Regions from separate parts of the Bacillus sp. T3 genome, predicted to be linked through region 2. Evidence: riboswitches for the same ligand, from Rfam matches in the RefSeq annotation. Region 2 holds a riboswitch; each other region holds the start of a gene.
What was found. Region 2 has a riboswitch for S-adenosylmethionine ahead of RGF10_RS22230 (homoserine dehydrogenase). Riboswitches for the same ligand answer to the same signal wherever they lie in the genome.
Positions count from the first base shown of each region.

Region 1: linked by a shared signal. The riboswitch ahead of metK (methionine adenosyltransferase) and the one ahead of RGF10_RS22230 (homoserine dehydrogenase) in region 2 are both predicted to bind S-adenosylmethionine.
Region 3: linked by a shared signal. The riboswitch ahead of RGF10_RS10040 (methionine biosynthesis PLP-dependent protein) and the one ahead of RGF10_RS22230 (homoserine dehydrogenase) in region 2 are both predicted to bind S-adenosylmethionine.
Region 4: linked by a shared signal. The riboswitch ahead of RGF10_RS04300 (O-acetylhomoserine aminocarboxypropyltransferase/cysteine synthase family protein) and the one ahead of RGF10_RS22230 (homoserine dehydrogenase) in region 2 are both predicted to bind S-adenosylmethionine.

Region 1 covers NZ_CP137761.1:1,044,292-1,047,451, reverse strand. Annotated here, with positions in the region: gene metK (methionine adenosyltransferase) at 300-1,499, opposite strand; SAM riboswitch class I at 1,730-1,871, opposite strand; partial or broken gene pckA (phosphoenolpyruvate carboxykinase (ATP)) at 2,182-3,160, shown strand, end outside.
Region 2 covers NZ_CP137761.1:4,330,329-4,333,488, reverse strand. Annotated here, with positions in the region: gene RGF10_RS22240 (DEAD/DEAH box helicase) at 1-259, shown strand, start outside; gene RGF10_RS22235 (trans-sulfuration enzyme family protein) at 412-1,551, shown strand; SAM riboswitch class I at 1,639-1,749, shown strand; gene RGF10_RS22230 (homoserine dehydrogenase) at 1,859-3,079, shown strand.
Region 3 covers NZ_CP137761.1:1,927,788-1,930,947, forward strand. Annotated here, with positions in the region: gene metC (cystathionine beta-lyase) at 1-816, opposite strand, end outside; gene RGF10_RS10040 (methionine biosynthesis PLP-dependent protein) at 816-1,928, opposite strand; SAM riboswitch class I at 2,013-2,125, opposite strand; gene RGF10_RS10045 (GTP cyclohydrolase II) at 2,325-3,068, shown strand; gene ribD (bifunctional diaminohydroxyphosphoribosylaminopyrimidine deaminase/5-amino-6-(5-phosphoribosylamino)uracil reductase RibD) at 3,081-3,160, shown strand, end outside.
Region 4 covers NZ_CP137761.1:852,852-856,011, forward strand. Annotated here, with positions in the region: gene RGF10_RS04285 (toprim domain-containing protein) at 1-323, shown strand, start outside; gene RGF10_RS04290 (thioredoxin family protein) at 334-642, shown strand; gene RGF10_RS04295 (hypothetical protein) at 666-1,046, shown strand; SAM riboswitch class I at 1,090-1,192, shown strand; gene RGF10_RS04300 (O-acetylhomoserine aminocarboxypropyltransferase/cysteine synthase family protein) at 1,277-2,587, shown strand; SAM riboswitch class I at 2,714-2,830, shown strand; gene RGF10_RS04305 (methionine ABC transporter ATP-binding protein) at 3,084-3,160, shown strand, end outside.

The sequences.
Region 1 (3,160 bases), 1.3 Mb from region 2:
GTTGATTTCCGCTCCAGGTACTCAGCGCCGCGCGGGGCGGGCGGTGAGCCTCCTCGGCGTTTTACGCCTGCGGGGTCTCACCTGTCCCGCTGCTCCCGCAGGAGTCGAGTACCTTCCGCTCCAATCAACATTGTGTGCAAACATGAAAATGTGCTATAACAAGCCTTATTTTAATAAAAGAACCCTCATTAATTTGATTATGAATCGACTCTTGCTGAATTCATACCTTCTATACTACCATATCGGAATCAAATAAAAAACAGGAGTTACATCCTAGTGTAACTCCTACTTTGTTCATATTAATTAGTAGCTTGCGCCTTCAATGTTTCTGCTTTATCTGTACGTTCCCAAGGAAGATCGATATCAGTTCTTCCAAAATGACCATAAGCAGCTGTTTGCTTATAGATAGGACGACGAAGGTCAAGCATTTTGATAATACCAGCTGGACGAAGATCGAAGTTTTTGCGAACAAGGTCAACTAATACATCCTCGCTTACCTTGCCAGTTCCAAACGTATCCACCGCAATCGATACTGGTTGTGCAACCCCAATCGCATACGCAAACTGAACTTCAACTTTTTCAGCAAGACCCGCTGCAACGATGTTTTTGGCAACATAGCGTGCAGCATAAGCAGCAGAACGGTCAACCTTTGTAGGATCTTTTCCTGAGAACGCGCCACCACCATGACGTGCATAACCGCCATAAGTATCAACAATAATCTTACGACCTGTTAAACCAGCATCGCCTTGTGGTCCACCAATTACGAAGCGGCCTGTTGGGTTAATGAAGTATTTTGTATTTTCATCAATTAGTTCTGTAGGAACCACTGGATTAATTACATGTTCTTTAATGTTTCGTTGAATTTGCTCTAGTGTAGCTTCTGGGTGATGTTGAGTTGAAATAACGATTGTGTCAATCCGCACTGGCTTGTCATTTTCATCATACTCAACAGTAACCTGCGTTTTACCATCTGGACGAAGGTACGGAAGAATATCCTCTTTACGAACCTCTGTTAGACGACGAGCAAGCTTGTGCGCTAACGAAATCGGAAGGGGCATAAGCTCTTTCGTTTCATTACAAGCAAATCCGAACATTAAACCTTGGTCACCTGCACCGATCGCTTCAATTTCATCATCGGTCATGTTACCCTCTCTTGCTTCAAGTGCTTGGTTAACACCCATAGCAATATCAGCTGACTGCTCATCAATTGAAGTTAGTACTGCACAAGTTTCTGAATCAAAGCCATACTTTGCCCGTGTATAACCAATGTTTTTGATTGTTTTACGAACAAGTTTAGGGATGTCGACATAAGTAGAAGTTGTGATTTCACCTGCTACTAGTACAAGACCAGTTGTAACTGAAGTTTCAGCAGCAACGCGAGCATTTGCATCCTTTGCTAAAATCGCATCTAAAATCGCATCAGAAATTTGGTCACAAATCTTATCCGGATGACCTTCTGTTACCGATTCAGAAGTAAACAAACGACGTTTTGTTGACATCTGAGTTCCTCCTTTTATATAGAAATAAAGCGAGGTTAATCAAGAATATGTAACTGTCCTATTTGTAACCTCAATTTGATACGGTACTCATTCCCTAAGTAGTATGAAATAAACATGGGGTTTTTATCCTGATAACAGAATAAAAACGACACGCGTCACTTCAAAAGGTGCAAAATAAAAACCTTTCCTATTAAATGAGGAAAGGTTTGAGTTAACAATTGCGCCTTTCACTCTTATCGTTCAAGGTTATACCTTGCGTCAGGTTAGCACCTTTGCTATGAAAAATCATTAGACTAATGTCTTGATAGATTTTTAACATAGCAGGTTGCTGGGTTTCATTGGGCCTGTCCCTCCACCAGCTCGGGATAAGAGAGTATCCGTTCAAGGTAGAATAATACCGTAACCGTTCAAATTGTGTCAATAGCTTTTTCAATTGTTCACGATTGTGTAACCATTTTTCGACAATTATCGATTTAAATCTACCTCATTATTAGTTCCTTATTTACTAAAATAGAATATCCTAATTAACAAATTAATTTAATTAACAACCATATTTAAGGAGGAAACCATAATAATTTAGATATTTTTTTAAAAAAGTGGATATTAGTATAGATTAATTAGTTAAATGTGTTATACTATTCACAACACTCAAAAATATTTGATAAAGGATGGTATTTATCAGATGAACTCTGTCAGTATCTCTAATGAACTAAATGTATTGTTAAAGGGTAGCAATATTCGTAATCAGCTTTCTGTACCGCAATTAGTTGAAAAGGTTTTAGAACGCAAAGAAGGAATTATCTCCTCTACTGGAGCTGTTCGTGCAACAACAGGGAAATATACAGGTCGTTCTCCAAAAGACAAGTATATTGTAGAAGAAAGTTCTTCTAAAGATAAAATAGAATGGGGTTCTGTAAACCAACCAATCTCTGAAGAAGCATTTTCAAATCTTTACAATAAGGTTATCAACTACTTGCAGCAAAAAGAAGAAGTATTTGTTTTCCGTGGCTTTGCAGGTGCAGATAAAAAATACCGCTTACCAATTCAAGTTATCAACGAATACGCTTGGCACAACCTGTTTTCTCACCAATTGTTCATTCGTCCAAATGATGGTGAATTAGAAGAGCATAATGATGCTTTCTCTGTTATTTGTGCTCCAAATTTCAAGGCAGATCCAGCAGTTGACGGAACTGCAACTGAAACCTTCATCATTATTTCTTTTGAACAGAGAACGGTCCTCATTGGTGGAACAGAATATGCAGGGGAAATTAAAAAATCTATATTCTCTGTTATGAACTATCTGCTTCCTGAAAACGGGATTATGCCAATGCACTGCTCTGCAAACGTAGGCGCAGAGGGTGACGTTGCTTTATTCTTTGGTCTCTCCTGGAACTGGAAAAACAACATTATCAGCAGACGCTAATCGCAAATTAATTGGCGACGATGAGCACGGCTGGTCAAATAACGGCGTCTTCAATATTGAAGGTGGCTGCTATGCAAAATGCATAAACTTATCTCGTGAAAAAGAACCACAAATTTTTGATGCGATTCGTTTCGGCTCTGTGCTTGAGAATGTAATCCTTGATGAGGAAAGCCGTATTGCAGATTATGATGACACATCATTAACTGAAAATACGCGTGCAGCCTATCCATTACAAGCG
Region 2 (3,160 bases):
TCTGATTGCAACGGATGTTGCAGCACGTGGCTTAGATATTAAGGGAGTGACCCATGTTGTGCATGTTGATTTTCCGAAAGAGATTAATCAATATGTTCACCGTTCTGGACGAACTGGACGCTTTGGAGCAAGCGGAACTGTAGTGGCTATTGTAACCGATAGAGAGGAAAGAGAACTGAAGAAATTCTACCGAGAACTTGGTCTAACCGGTAAGAAGAAGGTTTTCTATAAAGGTGAATTAGTTTCTCCTGAAAAATAGGCCAGAACGATTGCTGAAATAAAAATATCTATTTGAATTCGCTTACAAAAACTGATTTCCCCGATAGGAGATTGACGAAACAAACGGATATTGTTATAGTCATCATGTATTTTCAGATAAGTTTTTCTATTCTTAAAAGAAGGTGAACGGTTTTGTCCAGGTTTGAAACGGAAGTACTACATGGTGTTAAAAAAAGCAAAATGCCAATCAAAAGTAAAGTAACCCCAATTTATCAAACGACAGCTTTTACTTTTTCTGATCTTGATGAATTAGAGGGCTATTATCAAGGACAAGGAAACTATTTGTATTCACGTGTTGGAAATCCGAATACAGATGAATTAGCAGAAGCAGTAGCAGCTCTTGAAGGTGCTCCCGCTGGTGTCGCAACTTCATCTGGACTTTCAGCTATTTTAGCAGGGGTACTAGCTGTGGTGAAAAGTGGAGATCATATTGTGGCTGCAGAAGATTTGTATGGGGGTAGCTTTCAGCTCCTGCAAGGGGAACTAAACCAATTCGGGATTGAAGTCACGTTCGTATCCTTCACAGACCTTGCCCAGGTTGAGAAAGAAATCAAATCAAATACAAAATTATTATACACAGAATCCATTACAAATCCGCTCCTTCGAGTACAAGATATCGAGGAGTTTGTCCGAATTGCAAAGAAGCATAAACTCACCACTCTTGTGGACAATACATTTGCCACTCCTTATCATTGCCAGCCATATGGAAAAGGGGTAGATTTAGTTGTTCATAGTGCGACGAAGTACATTGGTGGTCATAGCGATGTGACAGCTGGAGTACTAGTAGGTGAAAAGGACTTGCTAGCAAAGGCAACCGCAAAGGTTGTAAACCTTGGCACAAACGTAAGTCCGATTGAAGCATGGCTAACAACGCGTGGTTTAAAAACATTAGCAATAAGAATGGAAAAGCAGTCCAAAAACGCGCGAGAGCTAGCCCTTGCCCTTCAAAACAATAAACTTGTAGAGAAGGTTTATTATCCGTTTGAACACGGCGAGAGCGGATATGGTGCGATTGTCACAATCAAGCTTGCTAACACAGTTAATGTAAATGAATTCTTTAAAAATCTTTCCTGGATTAAAATTGCGCCAACCTTGGCTGGTGTAGAGACATCTGTTTCCCATCCAGTCATTACCTCGCATCGTGCTTTACCTGCTGAGGCACGTGACGCATTAGGAATTACATTTGAGGTTGTCCGAATTTCGGTTGGAATTGAACATGCAGAAGATATCGTTGGCATTTTTGAGCAAGCGATGACTAAAGCTGCAAAGTAAAAGTGGATTTTAGTTGACATATTTCGAAAATCTAACTAATATGTAGAGTAAGCTAATTATTTTTAATAAAATGAAAAATTAAATAATCTCTTATCATGAGTGACGGAGGGAACAGGCCCTATGAAGTCCGGCAACCATCAAGCATTGCTTGAAAAGGTGCTAAATCCTGCAGACAGTGTGCTGTCTGAAAGATAAGAGGAGGAAAAAACCCTCTTCTTATGAAGAGGGTTTTTTGTTGTTACGACATTAAATAAACCTGGACACTACATAAATCGAAATGAAATTTTCTATTAGGGAGATGGAGAAGATGGCAACGATAAATATTGCACTTTTAGGATATGGAACAGTTGGAAAAGGCGTTTATCAAACAATTGAGATGCATCAAAGTCGCTTTAAGGCTCTATTGGGTAAAGAGGTGAAAATCATTGCCGTATTAGTAAAAAATATCGAAAAGCATTCATTACCAGATCAGGATGTTCTGTTAACAACTGATTTTGATGAGATTCTTCAACTACCAAAGCTTGATGTTGTAATTGATGCGATTGTGGGAAGAGATCTGGCGTATACTTATTTGCAATCAGCCATTAAAAAGGGCTGTCATATCATTACAGCTAACAAAGAAATGTTTGCTCATCACGGGGAACAGCTGAAGGCATTAGCAGATGAATACCATGTATCGATTGGATTCGAAGCGACTGTGGCAGGCGGGATTCCTGTTATTCAGACCCTGAATACGCTGTTAAATGTTAATGGAATAACAAAAGTGGAAGGTATACTAAACGGGACATCGAATTTTATCTTAACAAAAATGAGAGAGGAAAACCTTTCCTTCTCCGCTGCATTAATCATTGCGCAAGAGCAAGGCTATGCAGAATTGGATCCCAAAAATGATATTGAAGGAATCGATGCATTCTTTAAAGCGATGATTTTAAGTCAAGTCATTTTTGGGGAGCAGCCCAATTGGTCGGATGTCACGCGATCAGGGATTACTGAAATTTCGTCCGAAAAAATTGGTCTATTTTCAGCACTAGGTCTACGCTTTAAGCATGTAGCTTCGATTGAAAAAAGCACAAATGGCGTTAGCTGTTCTGTGAAACCAGTCCTTGTAAGCTCAACCCATCCTTTATATCAGATAGAGGGTGTGCAAAATGCCATTTCAATTGAGGCTGATATCGTCGGCAACATTTGTATCCAAGGACCTGGTGCGGGGATGTACCCAACTGCAAGCGCGATAGTAGAGGACATTATCCATATAGTGAATCCTTCTAATGCTAACATCACAAATAATAGTCTTGTGGAGGAAACGAAAATAGAACAACCTAACTGGGTTCTTTTCGGCAAGGGCTTGAAGGAATTATCCTGGCCATCAACAATCGAAATCGTTGGTTTCTTACGACCATCCCTTTTACTTGTGTCTGGTTCAGCAAATGAACTTGAAACGATCACACAAGCTGCACCAGAGCTTCAATGCTATGAAGTATATGGCGATATTACGAAACTGGATTTTTCAGAACGTCTAGCCATTTAAGCATTTTTAAATTTGTTTTGAACCAAGAGTTGGACTAATAGGAATAATGGTGATGGAACTGTCTCATACTACCTTTGAGAA
Region 3 (3,160 bases), 2.2 Mb from region 2:
CCAATCCTGCGATTGTAAAAACTCTGCAATTTTTTGTGCAGCCTTGACGGAGTGTTGTAGTCGCACATGTAAGGTTTTTAACCCTCTAAGTACAAGCCAAGCATCCTGTACGCCAAGTACAGCCCCAAATGAGTTTTGTAAAAAGCCTAATCTTTTTGCTAATTCTTCATCCTTGACGACAGCTAGTCCAGCAACAACGTCACTGTGACCTGACAAAAATTTAGTGGCACTATGAAGGACAACATCAGCCCCAAGTTCAAGTGGTTTTTGGCTGGCAGGTGTTAGAAAGGTATTATCGACGAATGTAAGAGCGCCGCATTTCTTTGCTAGATCACTAATCGCTTGTATATCCGTTACCTTTAATAATGGATTTGAAGGCGTTTCAACATAGAATAATTTTGTATTAGGTTGAATGGCTTTTTCAACTTTTTCGAGGTCAGTCATATCAACAAATGTATGTTGAATGCCAAGTCTAGATAAAACCTCGGTTACCATACGGAAGGTACCACCATAAACATCCTCAGTAATGACTACGTGATCATTCTGTGAGAGAAGGAGAAAGGCAGTTGAAATAGCTGCCATCCCAGATGCAAAGGCGAATCCTTTTATACCACCTTCTAATTCGGCAATCACATCCTCCAAAGCTTCCCGAGTAGGGTTTAAACTTCTTGCATAATCATATTTTCCAAACTGATCGACATCAAACTGATGGAAGGTTGATGCATGCTGAATGGGCACACTCACTGCCCCAGTGTTCGGATCAATTTTATGGCGATTGTGAAGCAGTCTTGTTTCAAATGTGTAGTTTGTCTCCATTATACCGCAACCTCCTTTTTAGCGTGTGTAAGCGCGTGTTGTAAATCATTAATGATGTCTTCTGAATCCTCTAGGCCAACTGAAAAGCGTAAAAGCCGATTACAGACACCCGTTTCCTCACGAATGTGTTCAGGGATGTCGGCATGTGTTTGTGTCGTAGGGTAGGTAATAAAGCTTTCAACGCCTCCTAAGCTTTCTGCAAATGAAATCAGCTTCATGTTTTGTAGGAAGGGATTTACCCAGGCTGCATCTTTAATACGGAACGAAACCATTCCACCTTTACCAGGGTAAAGGACATCGATTACATCTTCGTGTGCGGATAAGAACTCCACGACTCTTTTTGCATTTTTTTCGTGTCGTTCCATCCGAAGTGATAATGTCTTCATGCCTCGAATCAACAGCCAAGAATCAAACGGGCTTAATACAGCACCAGCGGCATTATGAAAGAGGGCAAGTTTATCACAAAGTTCTTTGCCCTTTGCGACGATTAGACCGGCAAGAACGTCATTATGACCACCTAAATATTTTGTAGCGCTATGAATGACGATATCGGCTCCAAGTGTAATTGGTTTTTGCAGGAGCGGTGTATAGAAGGTATTGTCAACGATTAGTAAAATATTGTTTTCATTGGCGATTTTCGCAACTGCGCCTATATCGGTTTGCTCCATTAACGGATTCGTTGGTGTTTCAATAAAGATTGCTTTCGTTCTTGGAGATATGTATTTCGTAATCTCCTCAGGGTTTGTTGTATTCACATAATGGCTCGTTAAGCCCCACTTTTTAAAGCCTTGTTCAAGGAGTCGGTAAGTTCCACCATATAAATCTTTGGATACAATCCATTCGTCCCCTGATTGGAAAATCGATAATATGGTAAGGATGGCGGCCATGCCCGAACTACAGGCATATCCTTGGTCGCCAGCTTCTAGCTCTGCTATCGCCTGCTCCAAAATTTTTCTAGTTGGATTCCCAGTTCTTGTGTAATCAAATCCGGTTGATTGTCCAATTCCTTCATGTCGATATGCAGTAGAAAAATAGACCGGTGGATTTACTGTTCCTGTTGTTTGTTCACTACGATTTCCAATTTGCGCTAGCACAGTATCAATTTTGTACAAAGCCGCCACTCCTTTTCAAGTAAAAATAAAAAAGTCTTCTTTCTAAGAAGAAGACTTAAGTGTAGTTGGGACATTTAGCCATTCTCCTTATCTTTCAAGTTTTTACAACTTGCTGGACTTAGCACCTTTTCAATGATAAATCATTGATGGTTGCTGAGGTTTCATCGGGCCATACCCTCAACCTCTCTGGATAAGAAATAAAAATATTTTATTTTTTTAAACTTTACTATATATATAGTAATAATGTCAATTAGTTTATAAAAATATTCTGGGAAATCAATAAATATTCTCAATTAATTTAGGAAGCTTTATTACTTGACGCGTATTGTTTACTATTTTATGCTCAGTTACATAATTATAGTAAAAATAGCGTAGTGAAGAATGGGGATTGAAAATATGCTTTCAATAGAAGTAAAAGATATTTTAAAAGAAAAGATGACCATGATTAATATAGATAATAAACCAGCAATTTGTCTCGTCGGTCCAGTCAAATTACCCGTGCAATTAGGTGATAATGTTGTTACATTTAAATGGTACTCTTGGTTAAAATTAAAAGAGGAATACATAGATAAAGAACAGATTCTCGATTCACTTTCCACTGCCCGTTTGGCTGATTTACAGCAATCATCCATTTTAGTTTATGGAGATTTTGAACACAGTGAGCAATCGTTCGTTAGGTTTCATAGCATTTGTCATACGGGTGATATTTTTGGCAGCAAACGCTGTGACTGTGGATATCAGCTTCAGCAATCACTGAAAATGATTGTTGAGAATGGACACGGCGCATTGTTTTACTTGGCTAATCATGAAGGAAGAGGAATTGGCCTCTTTTCAAAATCATTAGCGTATTTATTGCAGGAACAGGGAATGGATACGGTTGATGCCAATCACGCATTAGGTTTTGAAGATGATTTAAGGGCTTACGATGAGCCATTGTTCATATTACGAGCCATGCGATCAAAACCAGTTGTCCTTATTACAAACAACCCGAAAAAGCTTCACGCACTTAAAGAAAAAGGTCTTTCAACTAATTCTCACATGCCGCTTTGGGGTGGAATTAGTGAACACAATGAAAAGTACTTAGAAACGAAAATCTTAAAATCTGGGCACATCCCAGAACAAACGCGAATACCTAGTTAAGGAGCTATTAAAATGAAAACAGACCAATATTTTATGAATATTGCCTTAGAGCTTGCCGCCACGGCAAGAGGGAAAACGAATCCAAATCCACT
Region 4 (3,160 bases), 1.1 Mb from region 2:
TTGAAGGCACTTCAGATAAGAAGAAAGTTAAAGGCATTATTCGGGAGCCAATTGAAATTATTTGCACCAACGGTACGATAGGGATTAACCGTTTAGAAGAATTAATTGATTCTGTCTTAGATAAAGAAGTCTATATTTTAGTCGATGCTGATGAGGCTGGAGAAAAACTTCGGAAGCAATTTAAACGCGAGTTTCCAGAAGCGGAGCATCTTTATATCGATAAATCATATCGTGAGGTCGCTACCGCACCTGTACACCATTTAGCGACTGTTCTAGTCCAAGCAAACATAGATATATTTACTGAATTTTTAGAAAGAGGATGAATCGCAAGAAATGAATGAGTTGTCAGTTGAACAAGCCAATACAATCCTCCATCAAGAATTTGAAGGAGTCCTCTATTTGTATACTCCAATGTGTGGTACATGTGCAGTGGCTCAAAAAATGCTTACGGTCATTGAGGAGCTTATACCAGAAGTCGAGATGGTTAAAGTCAATGTGAATTTTTCCCGAGCGCTAGCTGAACAATTAAAAATTGAAAGTGTACCATGCTTATTAATATTCAAACAAGGTAGAGTGCAACAAAAAATATACGCATTTCAGTCTGTTCCATATTTGTACGACACAATCAAAAAGATCATCTAAAGGGATAAGGTGGGGTGAGTTCCTTGGGTTGCCTAGTGGAGTCTTTTGTCGAAACGTTTAATCATAAGCTTCATCTTCACGATTTAGTTAAAAATAATCCTATACAGGTATGTATTGATACCGAAAAAGGAAAGAGTTATTTCATCGTGCAAAATGGTCTTGCTAGAAATGCTGTTCAAGAATCAGTGTCAGATGAGTGTGATATCGTTTCAATTGCAACCAGTTATGATACTGCAACTGAATTATTATCCGGAAAAATAAAATTACGAGAAGCACAGGCACAAAAGCTACTCACTGTTTCAGGTTCACTACGGACAGCACTATTGTTAGAAACTGTTTTCTATTTAACAACCAAGGATATGTATATAACAATAGATTCAGAAAAGTTAAATAATATTTATTGACTTAAAAAGAATCGCTATGATAAGGTTTAAAAGTAAATAGAATTTCTTATCAAGAGAGGTGTAGGGACTGGCCCGACGACACCCAGCAACCGGTTCAGAACACGGTGCTAATTCCAGCAGAGTAAGACAACTCTGATAGATAAGAAGAGATGATAAAGTTAGCGAACCCTCTTCTTATTAGAAGTGGGTTTTTTGATGTTTACTATCATTACATAAGGGAGAGAGAAAGAATGAGTGAAAAACAAAAAAATTATCGATTTGAAACCTTAAGTGTTCATGGTGGCTTAGCACCAGATCCTGTAACTGGGGCGCGTGCTGTTCCGATTTATATGAGCAATGCCTATCAATTTGAAAACACTGAGCATGCTGCGAATTTATTTGCCCTAAAAGAACCAGGTTATATTTACACAAGAATACATAACCCAACTGTTACGGTATTTGAAGAGAGAGTGGCTTTACTAGAGGGTGGTATCGGAGCACTCGCAGTCGCAAGCGGAATGTCGGCGATTACATTAGCCATTTTGAATGTCGCTCAGGCAGGGGATGAAATTGTTGCCGCGTCAACTCTTTATGGGGGAACTTATAATTTATTTGCGATGACGCTACCACGTTATGGAATTAATGTGAAGTTTGTAAATGCAGAGGATCCAGAAAATTTTAGAGCGGCCATTACGGATAAAACGAAAGCAGTGTTTGCTGAAACAATCGGCAATCCAAGCCTACGTATTTTAGATATCGAAAAGGTTGCAGATATTGCGCATGAGGCAGGAGTACCGTTAATCGTCGATAATACATTTGCCACACCGTACTTGTTAAAGCCAATTGAATATGGGGCAGATATTGTCATCCATTCTGCAACAAAGTGGTTGGGTGGAAACGGTACGACATTAGGTGGAGTCATAGTGGATGGAGGTAAATTCGATTGGGGTACGGGCAAGTTTCCTGGGTTCGTTACCCCAGACCCAAGCTACCATGATCTCGTGTATAGTGAAGCGCTTGGGGCAGCAGCCTTTATCGTTAAGGCTCGTGTTCAGCTGTTGAGGGATATGGGACCTGCAATCTCGCCACAAAATGCATTCCAGCTTACATTGGGGTTAGAGACATTGCACGTAAGAATGAAGGAACATATTGCTAACACGAAGGAAATCATAAAATATTTACAAGCACATCCTGCCGTAAAATGGATTTTATACCCAGGAAATGAGGATCATCCGGACAAAGCTCTTGCTGATAAATATTTACCAAAAGGACCTGGATCTGTCGTTGTATTTGGAATTGAAGGTGGACGTGAGGCAGGGGCGAAATTTATTAATGAATTAAAGCTTTGGACACATGTTGCCAATGTTGGCGATGCTAAAAGCTTAGTCATTCACCCAGCCAGTACAACCCATCAGCAATTAGATGAAGAGGGCTTAGCAGCCGCAGGTGTTCCAGAAGATTTAATTCGTCTTTCAATTGGAATTGAAAATGTCGAAGATTTAATCGAAGACCTTGACCAAGCAATCGAAGTAGCAACTGGCTTAACGAGTGCTGTCAAATAACTTAGGTAAAAATATCCATTATTTTAAAATAAATATTCTAATTGACAGAAATAATTTATGCGTGATAGAATCACTTTAATAGTAAGGAATTCAGAACATATAATTGATTGAATAATAGAATAGTTGCTCTTATCAAGAGAGGTGGAGGGATGTGCCCTATGAAGCCCAGGCAACCGTCATATTGCTTAGCAATGTGAAAAGGTGCCAATTCACACAAAGTCATACGACTTTGGAAGATGAGAGAAGGGAAATAGAAACTCACTATGCCTTTCTGCTCATTTTGCAGATAGGCATTTTTATTAGGTTCGAATTCTTTCTAAATTTTATTAAAATAGCATTTGTTAACTGTTGGAATTCAGGATGAAGGTACATTAAAGAAAAAACATATAAACATGCCAAATTATGAATGAATGGTTAAGAACATTCAAAACATAATGAAATACTAGAAGTCCAACAAAACAGCATCTGCTAGGAAGAATTAAAAGAGGGTGATCGGATGATTCATATAAAAGGAGTAAACAAGATCTATCCTTCAAAAAATGGTCGTGTAACAGCAGTTGACGACGTGAGTTT